DNA from 2 places in the Acidovorax sp. BL-A-41-H1 genome. Region 2 is predicted to be linked to the other one. Evidence: riboswitches for the same ligand, from Rfam matches in the RefSeq annotation. Region 2 holds a riboswitch; the other holds the start of a gene.

Region 1 (15,823 bases), on a different contig from region 2:
TGGCAGGGCGCAGGCCGGTCCAGAACTGGGCCTGCGTGGTGTCGCCCGCACCGGGGAAGAGCTGTTCCACCCGGCGCACGATGGCGTCGCAGCGCACCTGGTTCAGGTTGCGGTCATAGCCGTTGAGCTCGGCCGTGCCCGCAATGCGCAGGCGGTCGCCGCGCTCGCTGGTGTAGCGCGAGAACACCAGCTTGAACTCGTCGTCCGTCAGGCTGACCTGGTGGGCCATGCTCGCGTCCTTGACGGGCATGGTCACCGAGTAGCCCTTGGCCGGGTAGATCGGTAGGCTGATGCCCAGGGGCTGCGCCAGCAGGGGGCTGAACGAGCCCATGGCCAGCACAAACGCATCGCCACGCACGCGCTCGAAGCGGCCTTCGGCGTTGGTCACTTCCACATGGTCAATGCGGCCTGCCACTTCGCGCAGGGCCGTGATGTGGTGGCCCATGCGGAACTGCACGCCCGCGGCTTCACACAGCTTGGCCAGCTCGCGCGTGAACTGGTTGGCGTCGCCCGATTCGTCTTCGGCCGTGAAGGTGGCACCGGCCAGCTGCGGGCGGATGTGGGCCAGGGCGGGCTCGATGCGCACAGCCTCGTCGGCGCTGATCACCTGGCGCTCGCAGCCCAGCGCGCGCATCTGCTCGGCGGGGGCCAACGCACCGTCGAATTCCTTGGCGTTGGTATAGAAGTGCAGGATGCCTTGCGTGCGCTGGTCGTACTGGATGCCGGTGGCAGCGCGCAGCTGCTGCAGCGTGTCGCGGCTGTAGGTGCCCAGGCTCACGATCTGCTCGATGTTGTGGCGCGTGCGGGCGGGTGTGCAATTGCGCAGGAACGACAGGCCCCACAGCCACTGGCGCATGTCGGCGCGCAGGCGGAACAGCAGGGGAGCGTCTTCCTTGCCCAGCCACTGCAGCACCTTCAGCGGCGCGCTGGGGTTGGCCCAGGGTTCGGCATGGCTGACCGAGATCTGCCCGCCGTTGGCAAAGCTGGTCTCGGCGCCGGGCGCGCCCTGGCGGTCGATCACGGTCACTTCGTGGCCGAGTTGCGAGAGGAAGTAGGCAGAGGTCACGCCGAGCAGGCCGGCACCCAAAACGATAACGCGCATGATTTTCAAGCCTTTCAGGGCTCTGGCGCTTGATGGGTGTGCGGGTGCAGCTATTGAATCAATAGCATGATAAAAGCAACCGGCGCACATCCGCCAAGCTGCCGCTCCCCCTGTCCTTGGTACCTGAGAGATTCACCGCCATCCCACCCGGGCTGCGGCTTGCTCCTTCGGTGCGCTGCAGACCCTGTGGCGGGTTGCAGCGGCTCTCCAGACGGCTTTTAAAAATGGTGCAGTACGGAACCTGAGCGTGTATGGGAGTTTGCGCCTTCGGTGCAGTGGCTGCCGGTGGGGCGGGCCGCTGCTCTCCTGCTGAGCGCGATTCTAGGCGGGGCGGCGCGCTAATGAACCGCAATCCTTGCTGATGGAAGCCCGCCCCCCGTAATGGAGGGCGCGGCAGGGGCGCCCGGTCAGTAGCGGTACGGGTTGTCGGGCCGGCGGTCGTTGCGGTTGCGCACGCCGTCGCCGTCGCGGTCCCGGTCGTGCCGGTTGGCCACACCATCACCGTCGCGGTCCCAACGGCCGGGCTCGGCGTACCAGCGACCGTCGCGCTCCTGCCACTGGTGGGCGCGGTAGTGGTAGCCAGGCCGCGCCTTCACCCAGTAGCCCGACATCCACACATGGCGGTGGCCGCGCCACTCCCAGTGGCCGGGTACCCATGCCATGCCGCGCCGCGGGTGCGGCACCGCTTCGTACCGCGGTGGTGGTGGCGCACCGTATTGCACGGGCACGGGTGCCGCGTACCCGTAGTGTTGCGGGCTGCCCGCCTGCACGACGATGGTGGCGCTGGTCTGCGCCTGCGCCACGGCGGTGGTGCCCAGCGAAGCGAGGGCGATGGAAACTGCAACAAGAGCATGGCGTGCCATGGTGAACTCCTCGGAAAGCGTCCCTTGCGGAACCGGAGCCTTGATGCTGAACAGCCGCCGTCAAGCAGGCGTAGGGCCTATGCGAAGTCTTGTGAAGTTGTGTGTCCTGGTGCAGGAGATCAACGCGGATTCGGCGACGGGGCTGGTACCCTTTGCAGCATGCCGATGTCGCCACCGCTGACCCTTGCCGTCGTGCTCCTCAACGGCCTTGCTGTGCTGGGCGGGGTGGTGCTCATCGGCCTCGGGACTCTTTATGTGCCCGACGATTGGGACATCGACAGCACGCTGATGGTGGTGGTCGTGCTGTTCCCGTGCCTCGCTGCTCTCGCGGCGTCGCGCAGGCAGGCGTCCCGCTTTGCAAGGTCCGTTGCCGTGGGGTCGGCCGCCTGCTGGCTGGCCGTCATCGTGCTGGCGGGCGCTGTGGTCTCGACTGGGGTCGGGGGCCTTGCAGGCACGTTGTTGTTGATGGTTCCGGGGGCCGCGCTGCTGCTCCTCAACTGTCTCGCTCTCAAGGCCTAGAGACCCGCTGCACTAATCCGTCGGCCCACGTCTTGGGCACGCTCCGCCACAACCATCAACCAAGGACTTCGGCGGCTAGCGCCACCACACCAGGGCGGCCACCACCAGCAGGGCCGCCCAGCCGGGGTGCCGCGCGCGGGTTGCGTACAGCACCAGCATCCCGCCGGCCAGTGTGACCAGGCCCGCGACATCGGCCACCCAGACAGCCAGCGCGGCATCGGAGGGCACAGTCCCCAGGCGCCACAGCACAGCGGCCAGGGCCCAGCCGAGCAGCGTGACCAGGTGCCAGGTGGCCCACACGATTCCCAGGTGCTCCCGGGGCAGCGCAAGCGCCCATGGCGCCACGGGCGAGGGGGCGCCGCCCTCGTTGTGACGCATGCCGCGGGCTGCCATGCCTTGCCTTCGCAGCGCGCGGAACACCATGATCTCGCCCAGCACCGAATGCACCAGCCCCACCAGTGCCAGCCCTACGGCGGCAGCCATCAGCAGCGGGTTCATGGGCATCCCTTATGCCGCCCTATGCACACTGCCACGCATCCGCCTGCGCCCGCGATACGGCCTGCCTTGGATGCCGCGGCGCACGGGTAGCAGTGCAGGGCCCATGGGTGCGTCATGGCCCACCCCCGTATGCCAGCATCACGTCTGCCCCTGTGTGCACCCGCGCACCCAGCCGCGTGAGCAGGTGCATCAGCCCCATCCACATGCGCTCGAATCCCGGCATCTCGCCAGGCACATGGGACAGGTGCCGCCCCAGCACGCGCTGGTGGTCGGCGCGGGTGATGGGCGGCGGGCGCTTGGTGCCAAAGTCGAACACCGCTTGCGTGAAAGGCTCGATCTGCCACGCCTGCATGTCGGCCAGTGCGGGCGCCATCTCGGCGGCGTATTGCTGCGGCGTGATGACAGGGCTGATAAGCCCGAGCAACTGGTAGGCAGCCAGCACCCCGGCGCTGCGCGCGGGGTCGGCTTCGGGCCGCAGCAGTGCGGCCCAGGCTTGCGCGACGCCTGCACGGAACGCGGGCGAAAGCTGCTGCGTGCAGCCGAAATCCAGCACACCTACGCGGCAACCGCGGTCAGCCGCTTCGGCGGGCATGAACAGGAAGTTGCCCGGGTGCGGGTCGGCATGCACCCGGCCCAGTACCCAGATGCAGTGCATGAACCAGTCCCACAGTGCCTGGCCCGCTGCGTCGCGCGCATGCTGCGTGGGGCCGGTAGCAAGCCAGGCATCGATGTGCAGCCCGGGCAGGTGCTGCTGCGTAAGCACCTGCGCCCGCGTGTGCGACATCACCGGCTGCGCCATCACGATGCCCGGCAGGGCTGCGTGCTGCGCAAACCATTCCATTGCTTCGGCCTCGCGCAGGTAGTCCACTTCGCGCAGCAGCGTAGCTTCGATGCCATCCATCACGCTATCGACCACGGCTGGGGCGGGTACGGGCATGCCGGTGTGGCCCAGTGTGGCCAGCGCGGCGCGCATCAGCTTCATGTCGCTGCCGATGGTGGCGGCAATGCCGGGGTATTGCACCTTGACGGCCACGGTGCCGTGGCCTGCCAGCTCGGCGCGGTGCACCTGGCCCAGGCTGGCTGCGGCAAAGGCGGTGGGCTCGAAACGGCTGAACAGCGCCTCGGGTTCGGCGCCAAAGGCCTGGCGGAACACGCGGCCCACCAAGGCGCGGTTGAGCGGCGTGGCCTGGTGCTGGGCGCGCGCCAGTTCGCGGCGCACGCCTTCGGGCAGCACATCGGGGTGCATGCTCAGCAGCTGCGACACTTTGAGCGCCGTGCCGCGCAGCTGGCCCAGTGCGGCGAACAGGATGCGGCCCACGGCGGCTTCGTGGTCTGCCTGAGCCTGGGGTGTGTGCTGCCGCACGCGCTGGCCCAGCTCGGCCATGCCGATGCGTGCCGCCGCCAGCCCGGTGATGGCGCTGCGGGCCAGCCGGCCCGTGCGCGGTGCGTCAGTGCTGCCCATGGCCGGACATGCGTTGCGTGAGGCTGCGTGCAATCACCCGGTGAAACGGCGTGATCACCGCCATGTAGGCATGGCCGAGCGCGTTGTGGATGTGCACCACGGTGGTCAGCACCAGGGTGGGCGCCGCGCTGCCCTCGACGTGTTTCAGGATGGACACCTGCACGTCGAGGTGGCGATCGTCCTGACCCAGGATGACCTCGCGATCACTCAGGAAACGGATGCGGAAGATGCCCACGCGGTCGCCCACGGCGTAGCTGGTGGCATCGTTCAGGGCCTTGCCGCTGGCAGGAGGGTAGCCATCCTGCAGCTGGCCCACGTCCTTCAGTCCGACCAGGCGCACGGCCTTGTTGCGCACCAGCATCAGCGCGCGAATCCACGCCGGCGTCTGCGCGGCCACGTCCAGCCAGGCTTGCAGGGCGGGGCGGTCGGGGTGGTGATCGGGCACCTCGTAGGCGTCGTGGAAGTCCGACCCGTGCAGCGTGGCGTGGATGGCGGTGCCGGGCGGCACTGCGATGGCGCGTGCGGTGGGCAGAACGCCGGTGTGGGCGGTGGTGGAGGCGGGGTGGCTCATGGCGTGGCTTTCTTGGCGCGTGCAGTGGTCCGGGCGGGGGCTTTGGTGGCGCTGGCATCGTTGGGAGCAGCTGCCGTGGGGGTACGCGGCTTGCGTGTAGCCGGGGCGGGCTTTGCGGTGGCGTCGGGCCCGGTAGCAGCGGGCGCTGCGCCGCGCTGTCCTGCGGTGGGCACCGCGCCCAGCGCGCCGCGCGCCATCTGCAGCATGCCCAGCAGCCCGCTGCCGTGCTGTGCCATGCGGGCCATCTGGCTGCGCAGCACAAAGCCGCCCAGCTGCAGCACGCGGTTGACCAGCCCGCTGCGCAGCGCCTGCACCAGCACGCCCAGCGACAGGTCCACCAGCTGCGTGGTGTCGGCAAATTCATCCGATGTATCGGCCAGCCAGTAGCCGACCACGCCCACCAGATAGTCGGTGTACAGGCTGCCTGCCAGGTTCTTGAAGTCGCACGGCTCGATCTCGCCTGCGGCCTCGGCCGCTTCGAGAAAGCTGGCCACCGCCTCGCGCAGCGCCTGGCGCGCGGCCAGCGGCTCGGCCAGCATCGACAGCGGCGAGCGCCCCGCCAGCCCGCGCACCTGCGCGGCAAACTCGCGGTCGGGCAGCAGGCGCTCCAGCACCGCATCGGTCAGGCGCTGCAGCTTTTCCTGCAGGCCGTAGTCGGTAAAGCCGGGCGTCTGCAGTGTGTCGGCCAGGGCGCTTTGCACCACCTCGTCAAGGTAGCCCAGCACGATGCGGTCCTTGGTGGGGAAGTACTTGTAGATCGTGGCGTCGCCAATGCCGGCGGCGCGGGCGATGTCCTTCATCGTCGTGCCGTCAAAGCCCTGGCGGGTCATCAGGTCCACCGCGCTGGCCACGATCTGGCGGCGCGTGGCGTCTTGCTGCTGGCGGGTGGTTTTCATCGCTATTCTTTAAATGATTAAAAAGTTCATTTAAAGAATAGTAGTTTCCGTTTATGCGGTCAAGCACGGCGGTGCGGCACCAGAAAGCGACATTTGAGGCGCTTTTGGCCTCAAGTCCAGGTTTTGATTGCCTGGGTTGCTATTAAATTAGTAGTTAAAGCTTTGCGGGCGGGGCGGGGCGGGGCGTTGCATTGGCGGCGCAGTCGCCCGGGCAATGCCCGCCTGCGCTGGTGCTCCAGCCGCGTGTCAGGCGCTCACTTGCGCATGTTGGCAAAGGCCTCGAACTCCCAGCTGCGCATGGCCAGCAGCAGGGTGTAGCCCTCGCGCTCGCGTTCGGGCAGCTTCTGGTCGGCCAGGTGCTGCTGGGCAAAGTCCTGGGCCACGCGCTGCATGCGTTCCATGAAGGCGGGCGCCAGGCCACGGCTGATGTTGCCGTGCACCAGCAGCACGCCTTCGCCCGCGCCATCGAAGCCGCCTGCAAAGTAGTCGAGCAGCGCATGCTCGCGAAAGTAGTTCATCACCGGGCCATGCGGGCGCCACCGGAAGGTCTTGGCCAGCTTCAGGCGGTAGCGGTTGAGCGGGCGCAGCTCGATGATGCCGATGCGGTCAAGCTGCGCCAGATAGCGGATGCCCTCGGCCTCGGTGAGCCGGTAGTTGGTGGTCACCTGCTCCAGCGTCCACTGGCTCAGCACGCAGATCGCCATCAGCAGCAGCTTCTTGTCGGCCACCACGGCCTTTTCCTGCTCGTGGGTCAGCTCTTTCAGCAGGGGCTGGTCGTCGGCCACGCGGCGGGCCAGGTCGGCAAAGTCCAGCGCCAGCGCGCGGCAGATGGCGTCGATGCGCGACAGCGGCATGTCGCCCTTGGCCAGCATGCGCTTGACGCTGGACTCCGCCATGCCCAGCGCCTGCGCCAAGTCTGCGTAGGTCATCTGCGCGGTCTTGAGTTCCTTCTTCAGGGCGGTGACGAGGTCGGCGGTGGTGCTCATGTCGGTGGGGCTCCTTGGTATCGATTATCAATACTGGCGGGATCTTGGGTAGCCCCCTGAGCGACTTTTTGCGGTGTTGCGGGCTGCGCACTTCCACACTGCGCCTCACCCGTCACCACCGACACAGGAGCTCTCGAATGACCCACCGTCCCGTTCCGTCCCGCTCGAGGACACCCGCCGCATTGCGCACCGGTACCGCCGCGCCCGGGCTCCACCGCGGCCCCTTGCTGCGCACGGAAATCGCGCTGCTGTGCGTGGCGCTCGCCCTGCTGGCGCTGGCCTGCCTGGGGCCTGTACTGCCCGCCAGCCTGCACCAGCACGACTTTGCCGATGGCCGTACGCTGTGGGGCATCCCGTGCGCCATGGATGTGCTGAGCAACCTGCCCTTTGCCGTCGCTGGCCTGTGGGGCCTGCTGGCCCTGCGCCGCGTGCGGCAGGGCGCGCTGGATGCGGCATCGCGTGGCTGCGCATACCTGTTCTTTGGCGGGCTGGTCGCCACTGCCGCGGGCTCTGCGGTGTACCACTGGGCGCCGGGCGATGCGGGCCTGGTGTGGGACCGCCTGGGCATGGTGCTGCCGTTTGCGGGCCTGCTGGGGCTGGCGGCCGCGGGCCGCGTGAGCGAGCGGGCGGGTGCGCTGGCCGCTGCTGCCGTGCTGCTGGCCGGGCCCCTGGCGGTGGGCTGGTGGGCGCGCACCGGCAACCTGATGCCCTGGGCCGTGGTGCAGATCGGCGGCATGCTCGTGGTGGCACTGCTGGCGGTGCCGGCGCTGTTCCCGCTGCGCCGGCGTGCGCTGGCGGTGCACCTGGGCGCCGTCATCGGCCTGTATGCGCTGGCCAAGCTGTTTGAGGCGGCCGACCATTCGGTGCTGGACGCCACGGGCTGGGTGTCGGGCCACACGCTCAAGCACCTGGCCGCTGCGGCTGCCGCGTGGCCCGTGCTGCTTGCCGTGCGCAGCCTGGGGGCGAGAGCGCCATACGCTGCGCGCACGGCGCACATGGGCCTGCCGCAAACCATGGCGTGGGGGCAGAATGGCGCCCACAACGGGGTCGCTGGGGGGCTCTGCACAAATCAAGCGGTAAGTGAGCGCTGCGGATCGGGACGGGCTGCAAGGCGCAAAACGCAGCAATAGCCGCAGCAATAGCCGAGCTATTGCGAGTATTTGCAACGCGGCAGACCGCCCGAGGCCACAGAGCACACGGCGCGCTGATTCGTGCAGAGGCTCCCCAGGTGTGTCACCAGCAAGTCACGCCACTGACCCGCCTTGCGCTTACAACACCACAAAACACACAGGGTGCCCACGGCGCCCGAGGGAAACGAGGAGAAACGCATGACGACCGACACCCGCACCCCACCCGCGGCCACTGGGCCTGCGCCCACGCACCACGAAGACCCCAACCAGTTCGCGCTGCTGCGCCAGCGGCGCTTTGCGCCGTTCTTCTGGACGCAGTTCTCCGGCGCGGCCAACGACAACCTCTTCAAGTTCGCGTTCACCGTGATGGTGACCTACCAGCTCAGCGTGTCGTGGCTGCCGCCCGCGATGGCAGGGCTGGTGATTGGCGCGCTGTTCATCCTGCCGTTCCTGCTGTTCTCGGCCACCTCGGGGCAGCTGACCGACAAGTACGACAAGACCAGGATGATCCGGTTCGTGAAGAACATGGAGATCGCCATCATGCTGGTGGCGGCCGGTGGCTTCATGACCGACAACGTGCCCATCCTGCTGCTGTGCACCTTTCTGATGGGCGTGCATTCCACGCTGTTTGGCCCGGTCAAGTTTGCCTACATGCCGCAGGTGCTGAGCGAGCGGGAACTCACGGGCGGCAACGGCATGGTCGAGATGGGCACCTTTGTGGCCATCCTGCTGGGCAACGTGGCCGGTGGCCTGCTGGTGGCTATTCCGGGCATTGGCCACACCACGGTGGCGGTGGCCTGCGTGGTGGCTGCGTTGGCCGGGCGAGCGGTGGCGCAGTTCATTCCGTCGGTGCCCGCCACCGACCCGGGCCTGGTCATCAACTGGAACCCGTTCACCGAAACCTGGCGCAACCTCAAGCTGGCGCACGGCAACATCGTCGTGTTCCGCTCGCTGCTGGGTATCAGCTGGATGTGGTTCTTCGGTGCCGTATTCCTGAGCCAGTTCCCCAGCCTGGCCAAGGAGGTGCTGCATGGCAACGAGCAGGTGGCGTCGCTGCTGCTGGTGGTGTTTTCCATCGGCATCGGCATCGGCTCGCTGCTGTGCGAGGTGCTCTCGCGCCGCCATGTCGAGATCGGCCTGGTGCCGCTGGGTGCCATCGGCATGAGCGTGTTTTCCATCGACCTGTACTTTGCCGCCCGCAGCCTGCCGCCGTCCGAAATCATGGGCCTGGCGGCCTTCATGGCCCAGGGCGCGCACTGGCGCGTGATGCTCGATCTGCTGCTGTTGAGCCTGTTCGCAGGCCTGTACAGCGTGCCCATGTACGCGCTCATCCAGATGCGCAGCCAGCCCACGCACCGCGCACGCATCATCGCGGCCAACAACATTCTCAATGCGCTGTTCATGATCGCCAGTTCGCTGATTGCCGGCGCCCTGCTGGGCGCGGGCTTCACCGTGCCGCAGATCTTTTTGTTCACCGGCATCGCCAACGCGGTGGTGGCGTTCTACATCTTCATGCTGGTGCCCGAGTATCTGCTGCGATTTATTGCGTGGGTGTCTTCGCGCTTTGTGTACCGCTTCAAGGTGCAGGGCGACGAGCACCTGCCATCGGCCGGCGCGGCCATCCTGGCCTGCAACCATGTGAGCTTTGTGGATGCCGTGCTGCTGATGGCTGCCAGCCCACGGCCCATCTACTTCGTGATGGACCACCGCATCTTCCGCGTGCCGGTGCTGGGCTGGCTGTTCCGCCTGGCCAAGGCCATTCCCATCGCGCCCTACAAGGAAAACCCCAAAACCTACGAAGCAGCTTTTGAGCGCGCCACGCAGGTGCTGCGCGAAGGCGACCTGCTGGCCATCTTCCCCGAGGGTGGCATCACCAAGGACGGGCAGCTGCAGGAGTTCAAGGGCGGCATCATGAAGATCATCGAGCGCGCCCGCGCAGAGGGTATCGAGGCCCCGGTCATACCCATGGCGCTGACCAACCTGTGGGGCTCGTACTTCAGCCGCATCGAGCAGGGCGGTGCCATGGTGCGGCCGTTCCGCCGCGGGTTCTACAGCCGCGTGGGGCTCAACGTGGGCGAGGCAGTGGCGCCTGCGGCGGTGCAGCCTGCGCTGCTGCGGGAGCGGGTGGAAAAGCTGCTGGCCGCCTGATGGAGGTCACCCCCCTGAGTCGCTTCGCGCCTTCCCCCCGCTCTCATCACGCTGCGCTTGGCGGGCAGGGGGACGCCGCCAGCGCGGCGGGGCGCCCTTGCGCGGCGGCTGCTGGCCTGGTGCAGCGCCTATGTGAGCGCCGTGCCTTGGACAGGCAAGAGCCCGTCAGATCAGCGAGAGCCCCGCCACCCGTGCCAGGCGTTCCTGCTCCTCGCGCGCGGAGGGCTGATTCGCATCAGCCGTTGCGAAAAAGAAAGCTGTAGGCGTTCAACGCCGGCACCCCTCCCAGGTGCGCGTACAGCACGCGGGAGCCTTCGGGAAACTCGCCGTTGCGCACCCTATCGATCATGCCGTGCATGGATTTGCCTTCGTACACCGGGTCGGTCAGCATGCCCTCCTGCCGCGCGCACAGGCGGATGGCTTCCAGCGTGCCTTCGTTGGGCAGGCCGTATTCGGGGCCGCCGTAGCGCGTGTCCAGCACCACGTCTTCGGCGGTGATGGCCTGACTCAGCTCCACCAGCTCGGCGGTGTTCTGTGCGATGCGCAAAATCTGCGCGTGGGTCTTTTCGGGCTTGGCCGATGCGTCAATGCCAATCACCTTGCGCGCACGGCCATCGGCCGCAAAGCCCACCACCATGCCCGCCTGCGTGCTGCCCGTGACCGAGCACACGACGATGTAGTCAAACTGAAAGCCCAGCTCTTTCTCCTGCTGGCGCACTTCCTCGGCAAAGCCCACAAAGCCCAGGCCGCCGTACGGGTGCTCTGAGCAACCAGCAGGAATCGGAAAGGGCTTGCCACCGGCCTTCCGCACATCCTCCATGGCCTGCTCCCAGCTGGGGCGGATGCCAATGTCAAAGCCCGCTGCATCCAGCCGCACGTCGGCGCCCATGATGCGGCTCATCTCGATGTTGCCCACGCGGTCGTACACCGCGTCGGAGTAGTTGACCCAGTTCTCCTGCACCAGCACGCACTTCATGCCCAGGTGTGCGGCCACGGCGGCCACCTGCCGCGTCTGGTTCGATTGAATACCGCCGATCGATACCAGCGTGTCGTAGCCGCCCGCGATCGCTTCGGGGATGAGGTATTCGAGCTTGCGCGTCTTGTTGCCGCCAAAGGCAAGGCCGCTGTTGCAGTCCTCGCGCTTGGCATACAGGTGCACCTTGCCGCCCAGGTGGGCCGACAGGCGCGGCAGCGGCGTGATTGGCGAGGGCCCGAAGGTGAGCGGGTGGCGGGCGAATTTCTGCAGGTTCATGGCGGTTTTCCGGTCGATGTTTCGGGGGCAGCAAGCGGTGGCTTGCAGTGCTCTCATCGTAGAAAAACACCTGCGTAAAGTGGTTGCGTAATTGGGCTGTTTTTCAGTTTTTCGTGTTGCTCAAGCACAATGCATGCATCCAATATTTCTAAATAACAGCCATGTGCGCAACAAAAGTTCGTGCAAAGAATGTGCCGCAGGTTGATGTGTCTGCCGACCTGGACCGCACCGACAAGGCCATCCTGCGCCAGCTGCAGCGCGACGCGTCCCTGTCGAACGTGGCGCTGGCCGCAAAGGTGCACCTGAGCCCGCCCGCCTGCCTGCGCCGCGTGGAGCGCCTCCGGCGCCTGGGACTCATCGGCAAGGTCGTGGCGCTGCTCAACCCGCAGGCGGTGGGCGCGGGCATGCTGGTGATGATCGGCGTGGTGCTGGACCGCTCCACGCCCGATTCCTTTGCCGCGTTCGAAAAGGCCGCCGCCAAGGTGTCGGGCTGCATGGAATGCCATGTGGTCACCGGCGAGTTCGACTACTTCATGCTGGTGCGCACGCGCGACAACGACAGCTTCAACCGCCTGCACGCCGAGCAGTTGCTGTACCTGCCGGGTGTGCGCCAGGTGCGGTCGTTCATGGTGCTGCGCAACGTGCTCTCCACCACCGAGCTGCCGCTGGCGGTGTAGTCGCGCTGCAGGGCCGGTTCACTGCGCGGCGCGCAGCCGGCCCATCACGGCCGACCACAGCGGGCCGCCGAACACATTGACCACCAGCCCCGCCATCAGCAGCCCGGCGCCCGCAAAGTGCACGGGCCGCAGCTGTTCGCCAAACACCACCCAGCCGGTGGTGAGCCCCACCACGGGCACCAGCAGGGTGAAGGGGGCCACGCGGTTCACGGGGTAGCGCGACATGAGGTACGTCCACAGCCCGAAGCCGAGCAGGGTCGAAATCCAGGCGATGTAAGCCACGGCGGCCATCGATTGGAACGACAGGTGCTGCACGGCAGACCACACCATAGCGGGGCCGTCGAGCAGCAGCGACAGCGCCACAAAAGGCAGTGGCGCCACCACGCTGGACCACACGATGAAGGCAAACTGGTTCATCGGCCCGTGCCGCCCCACTGCGCGCGTGACGAGGTTGCCGCAGCCCCACATGCCCGCGGCGGCCACCGTGAGTACAAAGCCCGCCAGCGGCATCGATGCGCCGTGCGCGCTGCCAATCAGCACCAGCCCCACGCCCGCCAGGGCCAGGCCTGCCACCTGGTTGCCCTGCCACTGCTCGCGCAGCAGCACCACGGCCAGCAGCAGCGTGAAGAACGACTGCGACTGCAGCACCAGCGACGCCAGCCCCGAAGGCATGCCGATGTGGATGGCCGTGAACAGCAGCGCAAATTGCGCCACGGCCATGGTCATGCCGTAGAGCAGGTACAGCTTGAGCGGCACCTTGGGCGGCCGCACGAACAGCAGCGCCGGAAACGCCGCCAGCAGGTAGCGCAGCGCGCCCAGCAACAGGGGCGGCATGTCGGCCACGCCGACCTTGATGACTGCGAAGTTCAGACCCCACACCACGATGACCAGAAGGGCCAGGGACAGGTCGCGCGGGGTGAGGTGGGTGTTCATGTGCAGCAGGGGGCGTATGGCTGCATTGTGGTCGGCGGCAGGCCCGCTGGCCGCTCAGATGCGGACGGGCTTGCGGCAAAAACGGACGCATCCGGGCGGTGGCGCTGCGGCTTTTGCCCAGGCTGCTGCTGCGCACCGTGCGGGGCGCAGCAGCATGGCGTCACGCCTCGATGGCGAACGTCAGTCCTGCATGGGCCTGCAGCCGGTCGATAAGGGCGTCGCCCATGGCGGGCGCGGGCGTCCAGATGCCGCCAGCCGTGTCTTTGGCATCCTGCAGCAGGCACACGGCAGCCTCGGTGATCATCTTGGAGGTGGAGCCGTAGCCCGGGTCGCGGTCGCCCTTCACGCCTACCCGCACTGCGTTGCCCGCATCGTCGGTGCCCAGAAACAGCACGTCATAGAAACCGTTTTCGCGCTCCTCGCGCGAGGGGCCTTCGCCCGGCTTGGGGCCCGTGTCGGAGCCCAGCGACTTGTCACCCGCCACCGCGTTGGCGATGGCCTCGCCCTTTTCGCCGGCGCCGGTGATCAGCATCTCGTCGTACACAAAGTCGGTGCCGTAGGCGTGCTGCAGCAAAAAGTTGGAGCGGTGCACATTGCGGGTGTTGATGGCGGCCATCACGAACGGTGCCACCCACACGCCTTCGCCCAATGCCTCATCCACCATGGGCTTGTTGCCCGATGGCTGGCGCGGGCCTTCAAAGCCGGGGGTGAGCGAGAACGGGTTTTTCAGCAGGTCCAGCACACCCGGCGTGGTGGCTGCTGCTGCCATGGTGGCCTTCAGGCTGGCGGCGGTGCCGCCCGAGAAGGTGCCCTTCATCTTGCGCACGCGGCCACGCACACGGTTGGCGGGGTGCGCGTGGCGGTGGCGGAATTCCTTTTGCAGCAGGAACACGCCCAGGTCGAACGGGATCGAATCGAACCCGCACGAGAACACGATGCGCGCGCCGCTGGCCTTGGCCGCGGCCTCGTGCGCGTCGATCATGTGGCGCATCCAGGCGGGTTCGCCGCACAGGTCCACGTAGTCCACACCGCTGGCGGCGCAGGCGGCCACCATCTCGTTGCCGTACAGCTGGTAGGGGCCCACGGTGGTGAGCACCAGGCGCGTGCAGTCCATCAGCGCCTGCAGGCTGGCGGGGTGGGTGGTGTCGGTCACCACCAGCGGGGTGTCGGCGGGGGCACCGACTTCATCGCGCACTGCCGCCAGCTTCTCGGCGCTGCGGCCGCCCATGGCCCAGCGCAAGCCGCTGCCTGCGGGGTACTGGCGCAACAGGTACTCGACCACGAGCCGGCCCGTGAAGCCGGTGGCGCCGTGCACGACAAGGTCAAAGGGTTTGGTCATGGTGTGGTCTCCGTCTGGAATGGTGGGGCGGGCAGGGTGCGATTGCCCGGGTGGCGCATTGTCTGCGGGCAGCCGGGCGGGCCGTGTCACACAGGTTCCGCAGGGGCACCGCCCGCCTCGCAATCGAACAGGCGGGGGCATCGTGGGAACCAGACCACACCTGTACGTACGAAAAGTATCGCCTGGCGATACCGGGCAGCCGGTGGCCAGCCACTGTTACGGTTCAACGCAGACACGCAAGTTACGTCTGGGCACGATGCGTTCCGTGTTCAACCAAAGCCCTCACGGGCACCCCACCCAAATGTCCTCCTCCCCCATCGTTGTTCAGCGTGACACCCGGGCCTGGCAGTTCCAGGTGTGGATCTCGTTCGGCATCGCGGTCTTCCTGTGCGCCGTGGGCCTGGCCTGGCTGCCGGGCCAGCAGCTGGAGCAGGCCTTCATGGTGATGGGCTACGTGTTCTGCCTGTCGGCAGCCTTCGTGCTGGCCAAGTTTGTACGCGACAACGACAGCGCGGCCCGCCGCGGTGCTGGCGACACGCCGCTGTGGAAGCTGGTGGTGTGGGGCGGCTTTGCGGTGGCCATGGGCCTGACCGGCTGGGGCCTGCTGGGCATGGACATCAACGTGACCTACAAGGCCTTTCTGGGTGTGAGCTGGCTCTACCTCATCACCACGGCCTTCACGCTGGCCAAGATGCTGCGTGACCGCCATGAGGCCGACCTGCTCGAAGCCCGCCTGCAGGGCCGCCGCGAAGCTGCGGCAGCCGCCCGCGCCGAGTAAGCAAGCCTTCGTCCGGCCGGTTCCTCCATTCCCATCGTCATCCCGGGGCTGGCCCTTGCTGGCCCAGTTTCAGGAGTCTTTTCATGCATCTTCATCACACCATCCGCAGCGGCTCCACGCGCCGCTCCCTCATCCCCGCCCTGATGCTGGCTGCCGGCCTGCTGTGCGCAGCAGTGGCACTGCCCGCCCGTGCGCAGAGCGAGGCATCGGCCGCGCTGTCGCTGCTGCCCGTGGCGTCGGTGGTGGGTACGGCCTCGGTGGCGTCGGCTGCCGCGGGTGCCGTGGTCACTGTGCCGGTGGCGCTGTCGGTGGGCGGCGCGGTGCTCACCGTCAAGGCGGTGGAGGCATCGGCCGTCGGTACCGTGTACCTGCTGGAGCGCGCCTCTGACGGCGCCCAGGTGAGCGTGGAGGTGGCTGGGCGCGGCGTGGCGGGCTCGGCCTATGCCGTCGGCACCGTGGTGACCTGCAGCGTGATCGGTACGGGCGTGGTGCTGTCAGTGGCGGGCGAGGCGATTGCGTTTGTGCCCAACGCCATCGGCCGCGCGCTGCTGCACAACGAGCGGCTGTGACATGAAGTACATCCCCCTGTGCCGCTACGCGGCTTCCCCCTTCTCTCTGCGCGCTGCGCGCGCCGGGAAGGGGGACGATGCCCTCGCTGCGGGGCGGCCC
Region 2 (15,823 bases):
CGCGGCGGCGTGCAGAGCATGGCCGGGCTGGAATCGGTGTCGATGTTCTGGGCTTATCTTGCGATGCCGGTCGGCGGGCTGTTCTGCGTGGTCGGGATCATCGGCAACCTGATCGACCCGCTGCGCATGGAACTGGAGACCGCCCAATGAGCGCGTTCCTCCGCCCAGTCAAACGAATAAGCTGGCCTTTTCAGGGCCCGCAACTGCAAGCAACGCCGATGGTGGGAGCGCTATGAGCCTGGTCATGATTTCAACGATGGTGCTGTGCTTTGCGCTCACCATCTCGGTGGCGGTGTCCATCGGACTCGCCTCCATCCTGGGCATCCAGGCGTCCAACGCCAACATGCTGATCTCGGTGAAGGAGATGTTTGCCTCCATCAACAAGTTTCCGCTGGCGGCCATCCCCTTCTTCATCCTGGCTGGCAACCTGATGGAGACCGGCGGCATCTCGCGCCGCCTGGTGGAGTTTGCCAAGAGCATTGTCGGTGGCGTGCAGGGCGGCCTGCCCATGACCTGCGTGCTCACCTGCATGATCTTTGCGGCCGTGTCGGGCTCGTCGGTGGCCACCACGTTTGCCATCGGCGCGATCCTCATCCCGGCGCTCATCAAGCACGGCTACCCCACGAGCTATGCGGCTGCGCTGCAGGCGACCAGCGCCGAGCTGGGCGTGATCATTCCGCCATCCATTCCGATGATCCTGTACGGGGTGAGCGCCGAGGTGTCGATTGGCGAGCTGTTCATCGCCGGTTTTGGCCCGGGTCTTTTGATCAGCGGCGCGCTGATGCTGTTTGTGTGGGCCTACTGCAAATACAAGGGCTGGGGCAAGAACGATGGCGAAGGCCGCATGTCGTTTGGCAAGGCCACGCTGCAGGCCGGCTGGGCACTGCTGATGCCCGTGATCATCCTGGGCGGCATTTACGGGGGTGTCTTCACGCCCACCGAAGCGTCCGCAGTGGCTGTTTTTTACGCGCTGGTAGTGGGGGTCGTGATCTACCGCGAGATCAAGCTCAAGGACCTGTTCGCCATCCTGCGCAAGTCTGCGATCTCTTCAGCGGTGATCATGTTCATCATCGCGAACGCTGGTCTCTTTGCCTTCCTTATCACCCGCGCGGGCGTGCCCGATGCCATTGGCCGCTGGCTTGAAGCCGTGCTGCAGTCGCCCGCCCTCTTCCTCTTGGGCGTCAACGCGGCACTGTTCATCATCGGGATGTTCATCGAGACCAGTGCGGCCATCATCGTGCTCGCGCCCATCCTGGCGCCTGTGGCGGTGCACTTCGGTATCGACCCCGTTCACTTCGGCCTGATCATGGTCGTGAATCTTGCGCTGGGCATGATCACGCCGCCCTTTGGCGTGAACCTGTTTGCGGCCTGCACGGTGGCCCGGATATCGCTCGACCGGATCATCCCGCACCTGTTGCCATTCGTGGGCGTGATCTTCGCGTGCCTATTGATCATCACGTATGTGCCATCCATCTCGCTCTTCCTGCGGGACCTGGTGTACGCAAAGTAGGTAGAATCGAGGCCGTCAGGAGAGAGTGCGCCGGCCAGTGAATGGCTCGCGCTGCACCGCCGAAGGCGCAGGCAGCAGCCGAACGCTCAGGCAAAAGGACTGACAACCGCCCGCAGTGATGCGGGCGTTCCCTTGCTGGAGAGAGATGGCACCGCCCACGCGCGGCCCCCATCCACCGAAGGAGCAAACCGCAGGGCCAGCCAGGGCGCTGCGGTGAATCTCTCAGGTAAAGCGGACAGCAGGGCAAATACCGCGGCCATCGTTGAAGGCCGCGGCCCCCATTTGCCCGGAGCCCCGCCCATGTCATCCCCTGCTGCCGCCCCCCTGCTCACCACGCCCCTGAACGCCCTGCACATCGAGCTGGGCGCGCGCATGGTCCCCTTTGCCGGCTATTCCATGCCTGTGCAGTACCCCGCAGGCCTCATGGCTGAGCATCTGCACACCCGTCAGGCCGCCGGCCTTTTTGATGTGTCGCACATGGGCCAGCTCAAACTGGTGGGGCCCGACGCCGCGGCTGCGTTCGAGAGTCTGATGCCGGTGGACGTGATCGACCTGCCAGTGGGCAAGCAGCGCTACGGTCTGCTGCTGACCGACGAAGGCACGATCATTGACGACCTGATGTTCTTCAACAAGGGCAACAATGAGATCTTCGTGATCGTCAACGGTGCCTGCAAGGTGGGCGACATCGCCCATATCACCGAGCGCATCGGTCAGCGCTGCCAGGTCATCCCCATGCCCGACCACGCACTGCTGGCGCTGCAGGGCCCGCAGGCCGTCACTGCACTGGCGCGCCTGGCGCCCGGCGTTGCAAAGCTGGTCTTCATGACCGGTGGCGACTTCAGCATTGCAGGCTGCGACTGTTTTGTCACGCGCAGCGGCTACACGGGTGAAGACGGCTTTGAAATCTCGGTGCCCGCCGCGCAGGCCGATACGCTGGCACGCGCCCTGCTGGCCCAGCCAGAGGTCAAGCCCATCGGCCTGGGCGCCCGCAACTCGCTGCGCCTGGAAGCCGGCCTGTGCCTGTATGGCAACGACATCGACACCACCACCACACCGCCCGAGGCCGCGCTGAACTGGGCCATCCAGAAAGTGCGCCGCACAGGCGGTGCGCGCGCAGGTGGCTTCCCTGGTGCCGACAAGGTACTGGCGCAGATCGACAACCCTGCCAGCCTGCTGCGCAAGCGCGTGGGCCTGGTCGCGCTGGAGCGCGTACCCGTGCGCGACCACACCGAGCTGCAGAGCACCGACGGCCAGAAGATCGGTGAGGTCACCAGCGGCCTGCTGGGGCCCACGGTGAACGAACCCGTGGCCATGGGCTACGTGGCGCCTGCGTTTGCTGCCATTGGCACGCGCGTGAATGCCATCGTGCGCGGCAAGCCGGTGCCGATGGAAGTGCGCGCCATGCCCTTCGTGCCGGCCAACTATTTCAGAGGCTGACGCCGGGCGCCCGCGGCCATGCTGCCCGCGGGCCCGCTACATTGCGCAGTGCAGTCTCTTACCTGTTCAACCATCAATTTTTGAGGAGCCCCCCATGACCGTCAAATTCTCCAAAGACCACGAATGGATCAACGTCGCTGACCAGAATGCCGCCATCGTCGGCATCACCGTGCACGCCCAGGACGCCCTGGGTGACGTGGTGTTTGTGGACCTGCCCGAAGTCGGCAAGACCTTTGCCCAAGGCGAAGTCGCTGGTGTGGTCGAGTCCGTCAAGGCCGCTGCCGACGTGTACATGCCCGTCTCGGGCGAAGTCACCGAAGTGAACGAAGCCCTGCGCGCCGATCCTTCGCTGGCCAACACCGACCCGCTGAACAGCGGCTGGTTCTTCAAGGTCAAGCTGTCGGACGCCGCACAGCTCGACGCCCTGCTGGACGAAGCCACCTACACCGAGTTCGCCAAGAACGCCTGATCGATCAGCGCGATGCGTTTGCGGGCATGGCGCCGGGCCATGCCCGGCACGGGCCCCACCGCCCGCGCACCAGCGCCCGGCCCCACCCCAACCCCGCCCTCACGAGACTGCCCCATGCTGATGCAATCCGCCACGCCCCTTGGCGAGCTTGAAAACGCCACCGAATTCCTGCCACGCCACATCGGTATCGATGCCGCTGATGAAGCGCACATGCTGTCCGTGATTGGCGAGGCATCGCGCCGCGCGCTCATCGAAAGCATCGTGCCGCGCTCGATTGCGCGCAGCCGCGCCATGGACCTGCCACTGCCCATCACCGAGGCCGCAGCGCTGGCAGAACTCAAGGCGATTGCATCGAAAAACAAGGTGCTCAAGAGCTTCATCGGCCAGGGCTACTACGGCACGCACACGCCGGGCGTCATCTTGCGCAACATCCTGGAAAACCCCGCCTGGTACACCGCCTACACGCCCTACCAGGCCGAGATCTCGCAGGGCCGCATGGAAGCGCTGGTCAACTTCCAGACCATGGTGTGCGACCTGACCGGCATGCCCATTGCCAACGCATCGATGCTGGACGAAGCCACTGCCGCGGCCGAAGCCATGACGCTGGCCAAGCGCTCTGTCAAGAGCAAGAGCAACGTGTTCGTGGTGGCCGGCGACGCGCACCCGCAGACCATCGAGGTGATCCAGACGCGCGCCAAGCCCCTGGGCATCGAGGTGCATCTGGCCAACTCGGCCGAAGAATGGAACACCCTGCTCGATGGCGAATATTTTGCCGTGCTGGCGCAGTACCCCTCGACCAGCGGCCGCATTGACGACCTGCGTGCCGAGGTGGACAAGGCCCACGCGCGCAACGCAGCTTTCATTGCAGCAGCCGACCTGCTGGCGCTGGCCCTGATCACGCCGCCCGGCGAATGGGGCGCCGACATCGTGGTGGGTACGACCCAGCGCTTTGGCATGCCCATGGGCGCAGGCGGCCCGCACGCGGCCTACATGGCCTGCCGCGATGAATTCAAGCGCAGCCTGCCCGGCCGCCTGGTGGGCGTGAGCGTGGACGCGCACGGCAACCACGCCTACCGCCTGGCGCTGCAGACGCGCGAGCAGCACATCCGCCGCGAAAAGGCCACGTCCAACATCTGCACGGCCCAGGTCCTGCCCGCCGTGATCGCCAGCATGTACGCCGTGTACCACGGTCCTGAAGGCCTGCGCTGCATTGCGCAGCGCGTGGCCAGCTATACAGCCATCCTCACGCGCGGCCTGGAGCAGCTGGGTGCGCCAGTGCGCCCGCAAGCCACTTTTGACACCGTGAGCCTGCACACCGCTGGCGCTACCAAATCCATAGCTGCCAAAGCAGTAGAAATGGGCGCCAACCTGCGGATTTACTTCGAAGAGTACCTGTGCATCTCGCTGGACGAGACCACCACACGGGCCGATGTCGAGCTGCTGTGGAAGATCTTCGCCAAGGACGGACAGGCACTGCCGACCTTCGACGCCTTTGAAAAGGGCGTTGAGCCACTGATCCCGGCCGAGCTGCGCCGCACCAGCAAGTACCTCACGCACCCGGTCTTCAACACGCACCATTCCGAAACCGGCATGCTTCGCTACATCCGCCAGCTGTCCGACAAGGACCTGGCGCTGGACCGCACCATGATCCCGCTGGGCAGCTGCACCATGAAGCTCAACGCGACCAGCGAGATGATCCCGATCACCTGGCCGGAGTTTGCGCACATGCACCCCTTTGCTCCAGCCGACCAGCTACAGGGCTACAAGGAGCTGGACGAACAACTGCGCGCCTGGCTGTGCCAGGCCACGGGCTACGCGGGCATCAGCCTGCAGCCCAACGCTGGCAGCCAGGGTGAATACGCCGGTCTGCTGGCCATCAAGGCCTACCACGAGGCGCAGGGCGACGCGCACCGCAACATCTGCCTGATCCCCAGCAGCGCGCACGGAACCAACCCTGCCAGCGCGCAGATGGTGGGCATGCAGGTGGTGGTGACGGCGTGCGACACCAACGGCAACGTCGACATGGCAGACCTGAAGGCCAAGTGCGAGCAGCACAGCGCCAATCTGGCGGCCGTGATGATCACCTACCCCAGCACGCACGGCGTGTTCGAGACCAGCGTAAAGGAACTGTGCGCGCTGGTGCACCAGCACGGCGGCCGCGTGTACGTGGACGGTGCCAACATGAACGCCCTGGTGGGCGTGGCTGCTCCCGGCGAGTTTGGCGGCGACGTGAGCCACCTGAACCTGCACAAGACCTTCTGCATTCCCCACGGCGGTGGCGGCCCCGGCGTGGGCCCGGTGTGCGTGGTGCAAGACCTGGTCCCATTCCTGCCCGGCCATGCCACGGCCGGCGTGGCTGGTGGCGTGGGCGCCGTCAGCGCTGCTCCGCTGGGCAACGCCGCCGTGCTGCCCATCAGCTGGATGTACTGCCGCATGATGGGCGCGGAGGGCCTGCAGTCGGCCACCGAAGTGGCCATCCTCTCGGCCAACTACGTCAGCGTGCGCCTGAAGGACCACTACCCCACGCTGTACGCATCAAGCAATGGTCACGTGGCCCACGAGTGCATCCTGGACCTGCGCCACCTCAAGGACACCAGTGGCGTGATGGCCGAGGACGTGGCCAAGCGCCTGATCGACTACGGCTTCCATGCGCCCACGCTGAGCTTCCCGGTGCCCAACACGCTGATGGTGGAGCCCACCGAAAGCGAGACGCTGCACGAGCTGGACCGCTTTATCGACGCGATGATCGCCATCCGCGAAGAGATCCGCCAGATCGAATCCGGTGCATGGCCGCAGGACAGCAACCCGCTCAAGAACGCACCGCACACGGCAGAAAGCCTACTCTCGGGCGACTGGACCCGCCCCTACAGCCGCGAGGCCGCCGCCTACCCCGTGCCCGCCCTGCGCAAGGGCAAGTACTGGGCGCCTGTGGGCCGCGTGGACAACGTCTGGGGCGACCGCAACCTGTCGTGCAGCTGCATCCCTGTGTCTGACTACGCCTGACAGGGCCCGCCCTTTGATGACGCCCGAGGCCCCGTGCAATGTCTGCGACCCAGAGGCGCTCGCGGCGCTGCTGGGCGCGGAGCCAACGCTAGCAGCGCATTGGAAGACGCTGCTGCGGCGCACGCTGGAAGCCGGCACACCGTTGCAGCGCGCGGGCGACAACGCCACCCGATGCTGGCTGATCGAGCGCGGAGTGGTCCGCCTGTATTACCTCAACGATCAGGGCACCGAGCGCAACCGTTCTTTTCACGGCCCGGGCAACTGGGTGGGGGGCAGCCTGCCGCCCCTTGTGGTGCCCAGTCCGTACGCCATCGAAGCGCTGTCGCAGGTGGATGCTGTCGAACTGGACTACGACACGCTCCGGCAGTGGCAAAACACCCATCCGCACCTCGAAGGCGTTCTTGCGCAGGCCATCGGCCACGTGTTCACGCAGCAGGCGCACCGTGAAGCGGAACTGCTCAGCTTGACAGCGCAGGCACGCTACGAGTCATTCCTGGCCGCGTACGGGCCACTGGCGCCACAGATTCCGCAACACCAGGTGGCCAGCTACCTCGGCATCTCACCGGTTTCGCTTTCACGCATCCGCGCCCGGATGGGCATGGCGGACGGGCATCGCGTGGCTTGAGGCACCGCCGGGACGCAGATGCTCACCACGACGTCTCGGCATAGCCATCACACCTCAGCGTTCTGCGGGCCAGGCCGATACGGTTCTTGCCAGCCCGGGCATCACCACTTTGGGCAGCGTCTCGCGGTCCATCACGGCCTGGCGGGCCACCAGGCCGTTCAGGTGCAGCACATAGCCTGTCACCGCATAGACCTCTTCGTCGGTCAGGCTCTTGGGGGCATGCATGGGCATGCCGCGGCGGACATAGTCAAACAGCGTCGTGGCATGGGGCCACATCGCCCCCACCGAAAACACTTGCAGCGGGTACTTGCGCACACGCAGGGGCCGCAAGGGGTCGCTCCAGCCAATGAATCCATCGGTTCCCACCAGGCGCGACGCCGGCCCTTCGATGCCCCGCGCACCGTGGCACGCGGCACACTGCATCTGGTACAGGCGGGCGCCCTGCTCCACCGTGCCGCGGCCTTGCGGCAGGCCACGCCCGTCCGGGAACACGGTGATGGCGTAGCGCTCGATCTCCTCGGCGGTCAACGCCTTGCCCAGGCCGATGGCGGGTGGCGGCACCACGGCCTCGCTGGCACCTCCCCCGCCGGGCACGGCCCACAGCACCGACGCGACCACCGCACTGGAGCCTGCCTTCCAGTACCGTCGCAAAGCGGACGCTGCAATCCGCAACTGGCAGCAGATGCGATCTTCACGCATACATGTTCTCCACCCGCCCATCGGCCTGCACCCGCCACGCCTGCACTGCGTTGTAATGGTTGAACGAATGCATGGCGTAGCGGCGCTTCCATTCGCTGCGCAGGGGCTGGGTGCGCCCGTGCTCATCGGTGGCGCGGCTCATCAGCTCTGCCTTGCGTCCGGACCAGCGCCAGGGCAGCGTGAAGCGGGTGAATGCCCGATCCAGAACCGGGCCGTGCAGTTGCGCGGCAGCCCAGGTGCGCCCACCGTCCACCGAGACGTCCACGCGCGCAATGCGGCCGTAGCCGGACCACGCGAGTCCCGCGATCTCGTAAAAACCGTGGGGCTCGGACAGCCTCTGGCGGCCCGACGGGTGCGTGATGACCGACTTCACATCCATGTGAAAGGCAAAGCGCTCGATACGGCCATCCGCCAGCGGCTGTGTGTAGAGGCCCGACTCATCCTTGGTGTAGGCCGGCGCGTCGGTCACCTCCAGCCGGTGCAGCCACTTCACATTCACGTTGCCTTCAAAGCCCGGAATGAACAGGCGCATGGGATAGCCCTGCGACGGGCGCAACCGCTCGCCGTTCTGGTACAGCGCCACCATGGCGTGCTCCTTCAATGGCTGCAAGGGCACGCTGCGGCTGTGCGAAGCACCGTCCGCCCCCTCCACCACCACCCAGCGGGCGGTGTCCTTGACGCCTGCTTCCTGCAGCAGGTACGACAGCGGCACCCCCGTCCATTCCGAGCATGACACCTCGCCCGCGATCTCACCCAAGGTCTGGTCCATCGCGGTCGGCGACAACGCGTTAGCCGCCGAATTGCCCGCGCACTCCAGAAAATGCACCCGGCTGACCATGGGGTATCGAAGCAACCGCTCCACATCAAACTGCAGCGGGCGCTGCACCAGGCCGTGGATACGCAAACTGTGCCGCTGCGGATCGACCTCGGGAATGCCACTGTGATGCACCGCAAAATGCAGCCCGCTGGGCGTGATGATGCCGCGCTGTGTCTCCAGCGGCGTGCGCCACACGGCAAACCCGGAATGGTTCGATGGGGTGCGCTGAACAGCGGCTTCATGCAGCGAAGGCTGCCCATACGGAACGTCTGCGCCGCCCGCCCGTGCCATCGACCCGGGCAGCCTTGCGGCCAGCGTTTGCGCGGGCTGCGCCAGGGTGGCGGCGCTGCTTCCAGCCGCCAGCGCGCCCAAAAATGTCCGCCGCGCAAGGCCCGCCCGGACGTCGTGTGAAGTCATTCAAATCCCCTCATGGTTGCACACGGCCCTGTGGCCGCACCGGCAGTCTGAGGGCGCAACCCAGGGCGCGCATTAACGCCGGTTAACGCTACGCGCAACGCTTCGTGGCAGGCCTGCTGCACGGCCCTCGGACCACGCCCTTACACTGGCGCCCCCGCGCCCGCATCTGCCCTTGGGCCTTGCACCTGCGAACCCGCTCTTCGATTCCCCTTCCGCTTTTTCCCCCTTTACCCCTTACCCGAGGTACCACCGTGCGCTCCTGCTCCGCCTTTCTGCTCGCCGGCCTGCTGGCCGTCCCACTTGCCCACGCCCAGTCAGCGCCAGCAGCCGTCACCACGGCCAGCGGCCTGGTCTACCAGTCGCTCAAGGAGGGCACCGGCGAATCCCCCAAGGCCACCGACACGGTCAAGGTGCACTACCGCGGCACCTTCCTGGATGGCAAGGAGTTCGACAGCTCGTACAAGCGTGGCGAGCCCACCGAGTTCCCGCTCAACCGCGTGATCCCCTGCTGGACCGAAGGAGTGCAGCGCATGAAGCCTGGCGGCAAGGCCAAGTTGACCTGCCCCCCCGGCATTGCTTACGGTGCCAGCGGCGCGGGCGGCGTGATCCCGCCCAACGCCACGCTGAACTTCGAAGTCGAACTGGTGTCCGTACGCCGCTGACCATGCCAGCCCGCCCCCGTCGTACAGGCTGTCCCCATGTTGCTGAAGGTCGGTGACCTCGCACGGCGCGCCGGCCTCACGGTGCGCACGCTGCACCACTACGACGAGATCGGGCTGCTCAAGCCCTCTGGCAGGTCGGACGCCGGCTACCGGCTTTACAGCCAGGCCGATGTGCAACGGCTGCACTCCATCCAGACCATGCGGCAGATGGGCCTGGCGCTGGGCGACATCGGCGAGCTGCTGGCCGGTGAAGGCGTGGCGCCGCAGCGCATCATCAGCCAGCAGATCCGCGCGCTGGACGACCAGATTGCCCGCGCCACCGACCTGCGCAGCAGGCTGGCCATGCTGCGCGACGGGCTGGTGGCCGGAGCGGAGCCTGACATGGGCAACTGGCTGGAAACGCTGGCCCTCATGACCACCTATCGCAAGCACTTCAGCACCGCCGAGCTCAAGCGCATTTTCGAGAGCTGGAAAGCCATCGAGGCCGACTGGCTTGCGGTGAAGGACGAGGTGCGCCGTGCCATGGACCAGCAACTGCCCCGCAATGCACCCGAGGTGCAGGCGCTGGCCTATCGGTGGATGGCCCTGATGCTGCAGTGGATGCATGGCGACATGGACCTCCTGGAACGGTGGGGCCACATGTTCCGCACCGAACCCACCGCCCAGGGGCGCAACCATGCCCCGCCCGGCGACATGATCGAATACATCGAAGGCGCGATCAAACTGCGCATGGCACTGCTTGAAAAGTACCTGCAGCCCGAGGACTTCAGCGCCCTGGGCCATGTGCCGCACCACGCGTGGGCCGACTTGCAGCGCGATGTGCAGGCCTTGATGGCGCGCGCCCTGCCCTGCCACCACCCTGACGCACTGGCCTGCGCGCGCAGGTGGAGTGCGCTGCTGGACACCCTCGCCAGCCATGACTCAGGTCTGCGTGCCCGGCTGATGCAGGCCACGGCCAGCGAGCCCTTGCTGCAGGCCGGCTCGCCCTTGAGCAGCGACGTACGGGCGTACCTGCAGGCCGCGGCCGCGTGCGCGCAACCGGGCAAGCCGGGCTCGGCCAGTTGTGCAATTCCGATGAATTCAACGGCGCCTCAGGATCCATTGGTCTGACCGTACGCAACCTGAGCGCTGCAGCGTGGGCAAATTTGAGCCCACGGCGCTTGACCCTCACGCTACGTGAGGCTGCACAGTCCGCACCCATGGACTCCAAACACCCACATCCCACAAGCACGGGCCGCACGCACGCCGCACCCGACGCGCGCACAGCCCTGCTGCGCGACCGCAATTTCCGCTTCCTCATCAGCGGCTCGTTCCTGTCGATGCTGGGCGACCAGTTCACCCTCATCGCCCTGCCGTGGCTGGTGCTGCAGATGACCGGCGACACGCTGGTGCTGGGCACCGTGCTGGCGCTGGTCAGCGTGCCGCGCGCGCTCTTCATATTGATTGGCGGAGCGCTGGTAGACCGCCACTCGCCCAAGCAGGTGCTCATGGTCACCAAATACGTCAATCTGGTACTGCTGGCCCTGCTTGCCGGGCTGGTGCTGGCAGGCGCCCTGACCCTGTGGATGGTGTACCTGCTGGCGCTGGGTATAGGCCTGGCCACGGCGTTCAGCATTCCATCCGGCACGGCCATGATGCCGCACGTGGTAGCGCCCGCGCAGCTGCAGGCGGCCAATGGCATCAGCCTGGGGCTGCGGCAGCTCACGATGTTCATGGGCCCCTTGCTGGCAGGCCTTCTCATTGCGTTGTTTGGCACGGGTGGTGTTGCTCCGGCCAGCCCAACGGGTGCCATGGCCAGCGCCACCGGTATCGGCCTGGCGTTTGCGCTGGATGCGCTCAGTTTCGCCGTCTCGGCCTGGACGCTGGCCCAAGTGAATACGCGCACCGCAGGCGCGGGCGCTACACCCGCAGCCACCGGGGCGCCTACGCAGGCCGCGCTCGCATCGGTATGGCACGGGCTGCTGCACTTCTGGCGCGACCAGGAGCTGCGCACCTGCTTTCTCTACTGGAGTGCCATTGCCCTTTTCATCATGGGGCCCATCCACATCGCCATTCCGGTGCTGGCCAGCAGCCAGCCGCAACTGGGTGCAGCGGCGTTCGGCACCATCGTGGCGGCGCACGGCGCAGGCACGTTGCTGGGCATGGTGGCATCCGGCGCGCTGCCAAGGCTGCGCCTGGGCAGCCTCGGCTTGACGATTCTGGTGTTCGATGCGGTGATCGGGCTGCTTTTCATGCCCATGGGCCAGATCACGGCCACCTGGCAAGGCGCTGCGCTCATGCTCGTCATCGGGCTGCTGGGCGGGTTCATGCAGGTGCGCGTGTTCACCTGGATCCAGCAGCGTGTGCCGCCAGCCCTGCTGGGCCGGGCCATGAGCCTGTTCATGTTCATCTTCATGGGACTGGCGCCCATCTCGGCCGCGGTGACCGGATGGGTGATGAAAGCCGTCACACTGGGCCAGCTGTTTGCCGCCAGCGGCGCGTTGCTGGTGGCACTGGCCGCGCTCGCCCTGGTGCTTACGCCGCTGCGCCGCGTGACGGATGCGCCCGTGCGCGCGGCGCCAGGGGGTTGATCACACCTCGGTGACGAACTGCTCGCGCGGGCGGCGTACCTTCTTGAGGTTGACCAGCCAGTCGCCTTCGTCGGCGCGGTAGCCCAGGGGCAGGATCGCCACGCTGCGCAGGCCGCGTGCACGCAAGTCCAGGATTTCGTCGAGCGCATTGGGGTCAAAGCCTTCCATGGGCGTGGAGTCCACGCCTTCGAAGGCTGCAGCCATCAGCGATGCGCTCAGGCCGATGTACGCCTGGCGGGCTGCGTGCTGGAAGTTCACCTCGGCATCGCGCTGGGGGTACATGCCCAGCAGCATCTGGCGGTAGTTTTCCCAGCCTTCGTTCTTGAAGCCGCGCTGCTCGTTGGTCAGGTCAAACATCATGTTGATGCGATCAGCCGTGTAGTTGTCCCACGCGGCAAAGACCAGCAGGTGCGAACCGTCGGTGATCTGTGCCTGGTTCCAGGCGATGGGCTGGATGCGGGCGCGCACGGCGGCATCGGTCACCACAATGATCTCGAACGGCTGCAGGCCACTGGATGTAGGTGCCAGACGCGCGGCTTCCAGGATGCGCTCGACCTTGTCCTGGGGCACCTTCTTGGCGGGGTTCATCTTCTTGGCGGCGTAGCGCCATTCGAGCTTGCTCAACAGGGGTTGGGCAGTACCGGTATCGTTGGTAGTGGTCATGATTTTGGTCCTTGGAACTGGGTGACTGGAACGCGGCATGCACGGAGGTGTGCACGTTGCAAAGACTGTAGTCGCCTGCCGACCGGCCGGTAACTGCCCGCGGGGAAAAGGATTGTTCACCCAGCGGAAACAATCGACCGACCTGGGCACCGGACAACGGGCGCAAACCCCGCACACGCCCACGCCTTGGAGGCGTCTGCCCTGGGCTGCGGCGTACACTCCGCCGATCCAGCTTTCGCGTGACGCCCCGCGGTACAGGGCCCTGCGCCGCCGCCTGCAAAGCGCCCCACCATGAGCGAACCCGACCTGTCCTTCCTCGATCCTGCCGGTCGAAGCCCTGCACAAACCGCATCTGCACCGGCTCCCGTGCTGGAGCGCCGCGCTGCGCCGGGTACCGACCGGCGGGCAGCCACAGCGGGTGACCTGGTGGCCGAACTGCGCGCCTACCAGGTTGAGCTGGAAAACCAGAACAAGGTATTGCGCTACAGCCAGACGGTGGCCGAGAGCGCGTATGAGCGGTTCGAGACGCTTTTTGCCAGCGTGCCGCTAGCCCTGATGGTGGTAGACGAGCGTGACCTGGTGGTGCAGGCCAATTCCATGGCGCACCGGCTGTTCCAGCCCAGCGAACGCGACCGGCCCCTGTCGGCGCTGATGCCTTTCGTGCGCGACGAAGACGCCGGCCGTGTGGCCGAGGCCTTTGTGCTGGCGCGCGACGCAGGCCGCAGCGAGGTCAAGGAAGTGGTGTTCGCCATCAGCGCCGAAGTGCGCATCACCGGCGACCTGCACATCGCACACATCGAAGCCCCGCAAGACAGCGGGCCGCCGATGCCGCAGTTTCTGTGTGCCGTGATCGACCAGGGCCCGCTGCTGGCCGAGCGGCAGGCGCTGCAGCAAAGCGCCCAGGCCCTGCAGCAGCGCAACGAACAGCTCTTTGCCAGCGAAAAACGGCTCGAAGCCGTCATCAACTCGGCACTGGACGCCATCATCTGCGTAGACCAGCATCAGCGCATCACCGTGTTCAACCCCACGGCGGCCGCGCTGTTCCAGTGCAGCGCCAGCGATGCGCTGGGCAGCCCGCTCCAGCGGTTTCTGCCCGATGCGATACACGCGCTGGCGTTTGCCCAGCTGACCACACAGGCGCTCCTGGGCGAGATGACGGCCCTGACGGTGGGAGGCAAGGAACTGGCGGTGGAGGTGAGCGTGTCGTTCGAGCGCCATGCTGATGGCGAAACCACGACCGTGTTCGCGCGCGACCTCACCGGACGCAAGAAGGCCGAGGCGCACCGCAGCGAGCTGGAAGCGCAGCTGCGCGAATCGCAAAAGATGCAGGCCGTGGGCACCATGGCAGGCGGTATCGCGCACGACTTCAACAACATCCTGGGCGCCATCCTGGGCAACGTCGAGCTGGCCAAGGCCGACTGCAACGCGGGTTCGCCCGTGCTCGAAAGCCTGATGGAGATCGACAAGGCCGGCCGCCGCGCGCGCGACCTAGTGCGCCAGATTCTAACCTTCAGCCGCAACGAACCCCCGCAGCGCACCGCCGTGTCCGTGGCCGAGGTGGCGCACGAAACCGAGCGCCTGCTGCGCGTGACCCTGCCGCCTGGCATTGCGCTAGACATGCAACTGCCCGTCGGCCTGCCGCCCGTGCTGGCCGATGCCACCCAGGTCGAGCAGGCCCTGCTCAACCTGTGCACCAATGCCATCCACGCGATCCAGGGCGCGGGCAACGCGCGCGGCGCGATCCACGTCGAGGCCACGGCCGTGCAGCCCGACCAGCGCCTGGGCGAACGGCTCGCGCTCGCATCGGGCGACTACGTGGCGCTGACCGTGCGCGACACCGGCCCGGGCATGGATGCCGCCACGCTCGAACGCATCTTTGAACCCTTCTTCACGACCAAGCCAGTCGGCCAGGGCACAGGCCTCGGCCTGGCTGTGGTGCACGGAGTGATGCGCACCCACGAAGGCGCGGTGGATGTGCACAGCGTGCCGGGCCAGGGCAGCCGGTTCACGCTGTACTTTCCGGCGGCGCCCGCAGGGACTGCGTCGCCAGCCACAGCCGCCACTGCGGCGGTGGCCGATGCGCCTGCCAGCACCATACCCCCCGCAGCGGCAGGCACTACACCCGCCGACAGCAGCGGCAGCCACCAGCCCCGCCCGCGGCATGTGATGTATGTGGACGATGACGAGGCACTGGTGTTTCTGGTGCAGCGGCTGCTGCGCCGGCGCGGCTACGTGGTGAGCGGCTTTACCGACCCCCACGCCGCCACGGCTGCACTGCGCGCTGACCCCGAACGCTACGACCTTCTGGTGACCGACTACAACATGCCCGGCTTTTGCGGCGTGGACCTGGTGCGCGAGGCGCGGCTGATACGGCCAAGCCTGCCGGTGGCGCTGGCATCGGGATACGTCACCACCGAGATCGAACAGGCGGCACTGGCCGAAGGCGCCCGCGCACTCATCCACAAACCCAACGACGTGGAAGAACTGTGCGCCACCGTGCAGCGGCTGGTGGCGGGCGACGATGTCGCCGGGTGATCCGCCATCGCAACGGGCTGCCCTGCCAGAGGCTGCCACGGGCCATGAATCAGCGCTCCGGCTCGCGCCCGGCGTACAGGCCGTGTTTGAAGACGCTGACCTTTTGGTGCTGCACAAGCCCGCCGGGCTGCTGTGCGTGCCCGGCCGCGGCCCCGACAAGCAGGACTGCCTGAGCGCCCGGGCGCAGCAGCGCTGGCCCGGGGCACTGATCGTGCACCGGCTGGACCAGGCCACCTCCGGCCTGGTGCTGATGGCGCGGCACATCGAGGCACAGCGGCGCCTGTCCCAGGCATTTGCCGAACGGCAGGTGCACAAGCGTTACCAGGCCGTGGTGCAGGGCTGCCTCATGCTGGATGGAGACGGGCAGGACGACGAGGGCGACGACGGCGGGGCATGGAATGAGATCAGCCTGCCCA

Evidence for each region. A riboswitch is a leader RNA that binds a small molecule or an ion and turns the genes downstream of it on or off. The one in region 2 is predicted to bind glycine.
Region 1: it holds a riboswitch for glycine, as region 2 does, so the genes downstream of both, ACTPOI_RS10310 (D-amino acid dehydrogenase) here and gcvT (glycine cleavage system aminomethyltransferase GcvT) in region 2, are expected to answer to the same signal.

Annotation. Positions count from the first base shown of each region.
Region 1 is NZ_JBPVJQ010000004.1:272,678-288,500, forward strand. Features, by position in the region: gene ACTPOI_RS10310 (D-amino acid dehydrogenase) at 1-1,102, opposite strand, end outside; glycine riboswitch at 1,203-1,323, opposite strand; gene ACTPOI_RS10315 (YXWGXW repeat-containing protein) at 1,510-1,965, opposite strand; gene ACTPOI_RS10320 (hypothetical protein) at 2,131-2,484, shown strand; gene ACTPOI_RS10325 (hypothetical protein) at 2,560-2,982, opposite strand; gene ACTPOI_RS10330 (ABC1 kinase family protein) at 3,095-4,444, opposite strand; gene ACTPOI_RS10335 (DUF2867 domain-containing protein) at 4,431-5,015, opposite strand; gene ACTPOI_RS10340 (TetR family transcriptional regulator) at 5,012-5,911, opposite strand; gene ACTPOI_RS10345 (helix-turn-helix domain-containing protein) at 6,166-6,897, opposite strand; gene ACTPOI_RS10350 (hypothetical protein) at 7,035-8,027, shown strand; gene ACTPOI_RS10355 (MFS transporter) at 8,226-10,175, shown strand; gene ACTPOI_RS10360 (1-aminocyclopropane-1-carboxylate deaminase) at 10,411-11,427, opposite strand; gene ACTPOI_RS10365 (Lrp/AsnC family transcriptional regulator) at 11,589-12,104, shown strand; gene ACTPOI_RS10370 (EamA family transporter) at 12,123-13,037, opposite strand; gene ACTPOI_RS10375 (saccharopine dehydrogenase family protein) at 13,198-14,376, opposite strand; gene ACTPOI_RS10380 (YiaA/YiaB family inner membrane protein) at 14,678-15,154, shown strand; gene ACTPOI_RS10385 (hypothetical protein) at 15,298-15,723, shown strand; gene ACTPOI_RS10390 (DUF2145 domain-containing protein) at 15,725-15,823, shown strand, end outside.
Region 2 is NZ_JBPVJQ010000005.1:316,129-331,951, reverse strand. Features, by position in the region: gene ACTPOI_RS12615 (TRAP transporter small permease) at 1-150, shown strand, start outside; gene ACTPOI_RS12610 (TRAP transporter large permease) at 233-1,510, shown strand; glycine riboswitch at 1,517-1,622, shown strand; glycine riboswitch at 1,636-1,759, shown strand; gene gcvT (glycine cleavage system aminomethyltransferase GcvT) at 1,811-2,947, shown strand; gene gcvH (glycine cleavage system protein GcvH) at 3,042-3,416, shown strand; gene gcvP (aminomethyl-transferring glycine dehydrogenase) at 3,531-6,419, shown strand; gene ACTPOI_RS12590 (Crp/Fnr family transcriptional regulator) at 6,436-7,044, shown strand; gene ACTPOI_RS12585 (c-type cytochrome) at 7,099-7,743, opposite strand; gene soxC (sulfite dehydrogenase) at 7,736-8,977, opposite strand; gene ACTPOI_RS12575 (FKBP-type peptidyl-prolyl cis-trans isomerase) at 9,229-9,639, shown strand; gene ACTPOI_RS12570 (MerR family transcriptional regulator) at 9,676-10,749, shown strand; gene ACTPOI_RS12565 (MFS transporter) at 10,839-12,209, shown strand; gene ACTPOI_RS12560 (NAD(P)H-dependent oxidoreductase) at 12,210-12,872, opposite strand; gene ACTPOI_RS12555 (ATP-binding protein) at 13,164-15,407, shown strand; gene ACTPOI_RS12550 (RluA family pseudouridine synthase) at 15,394-15,823, shown strand, end outside.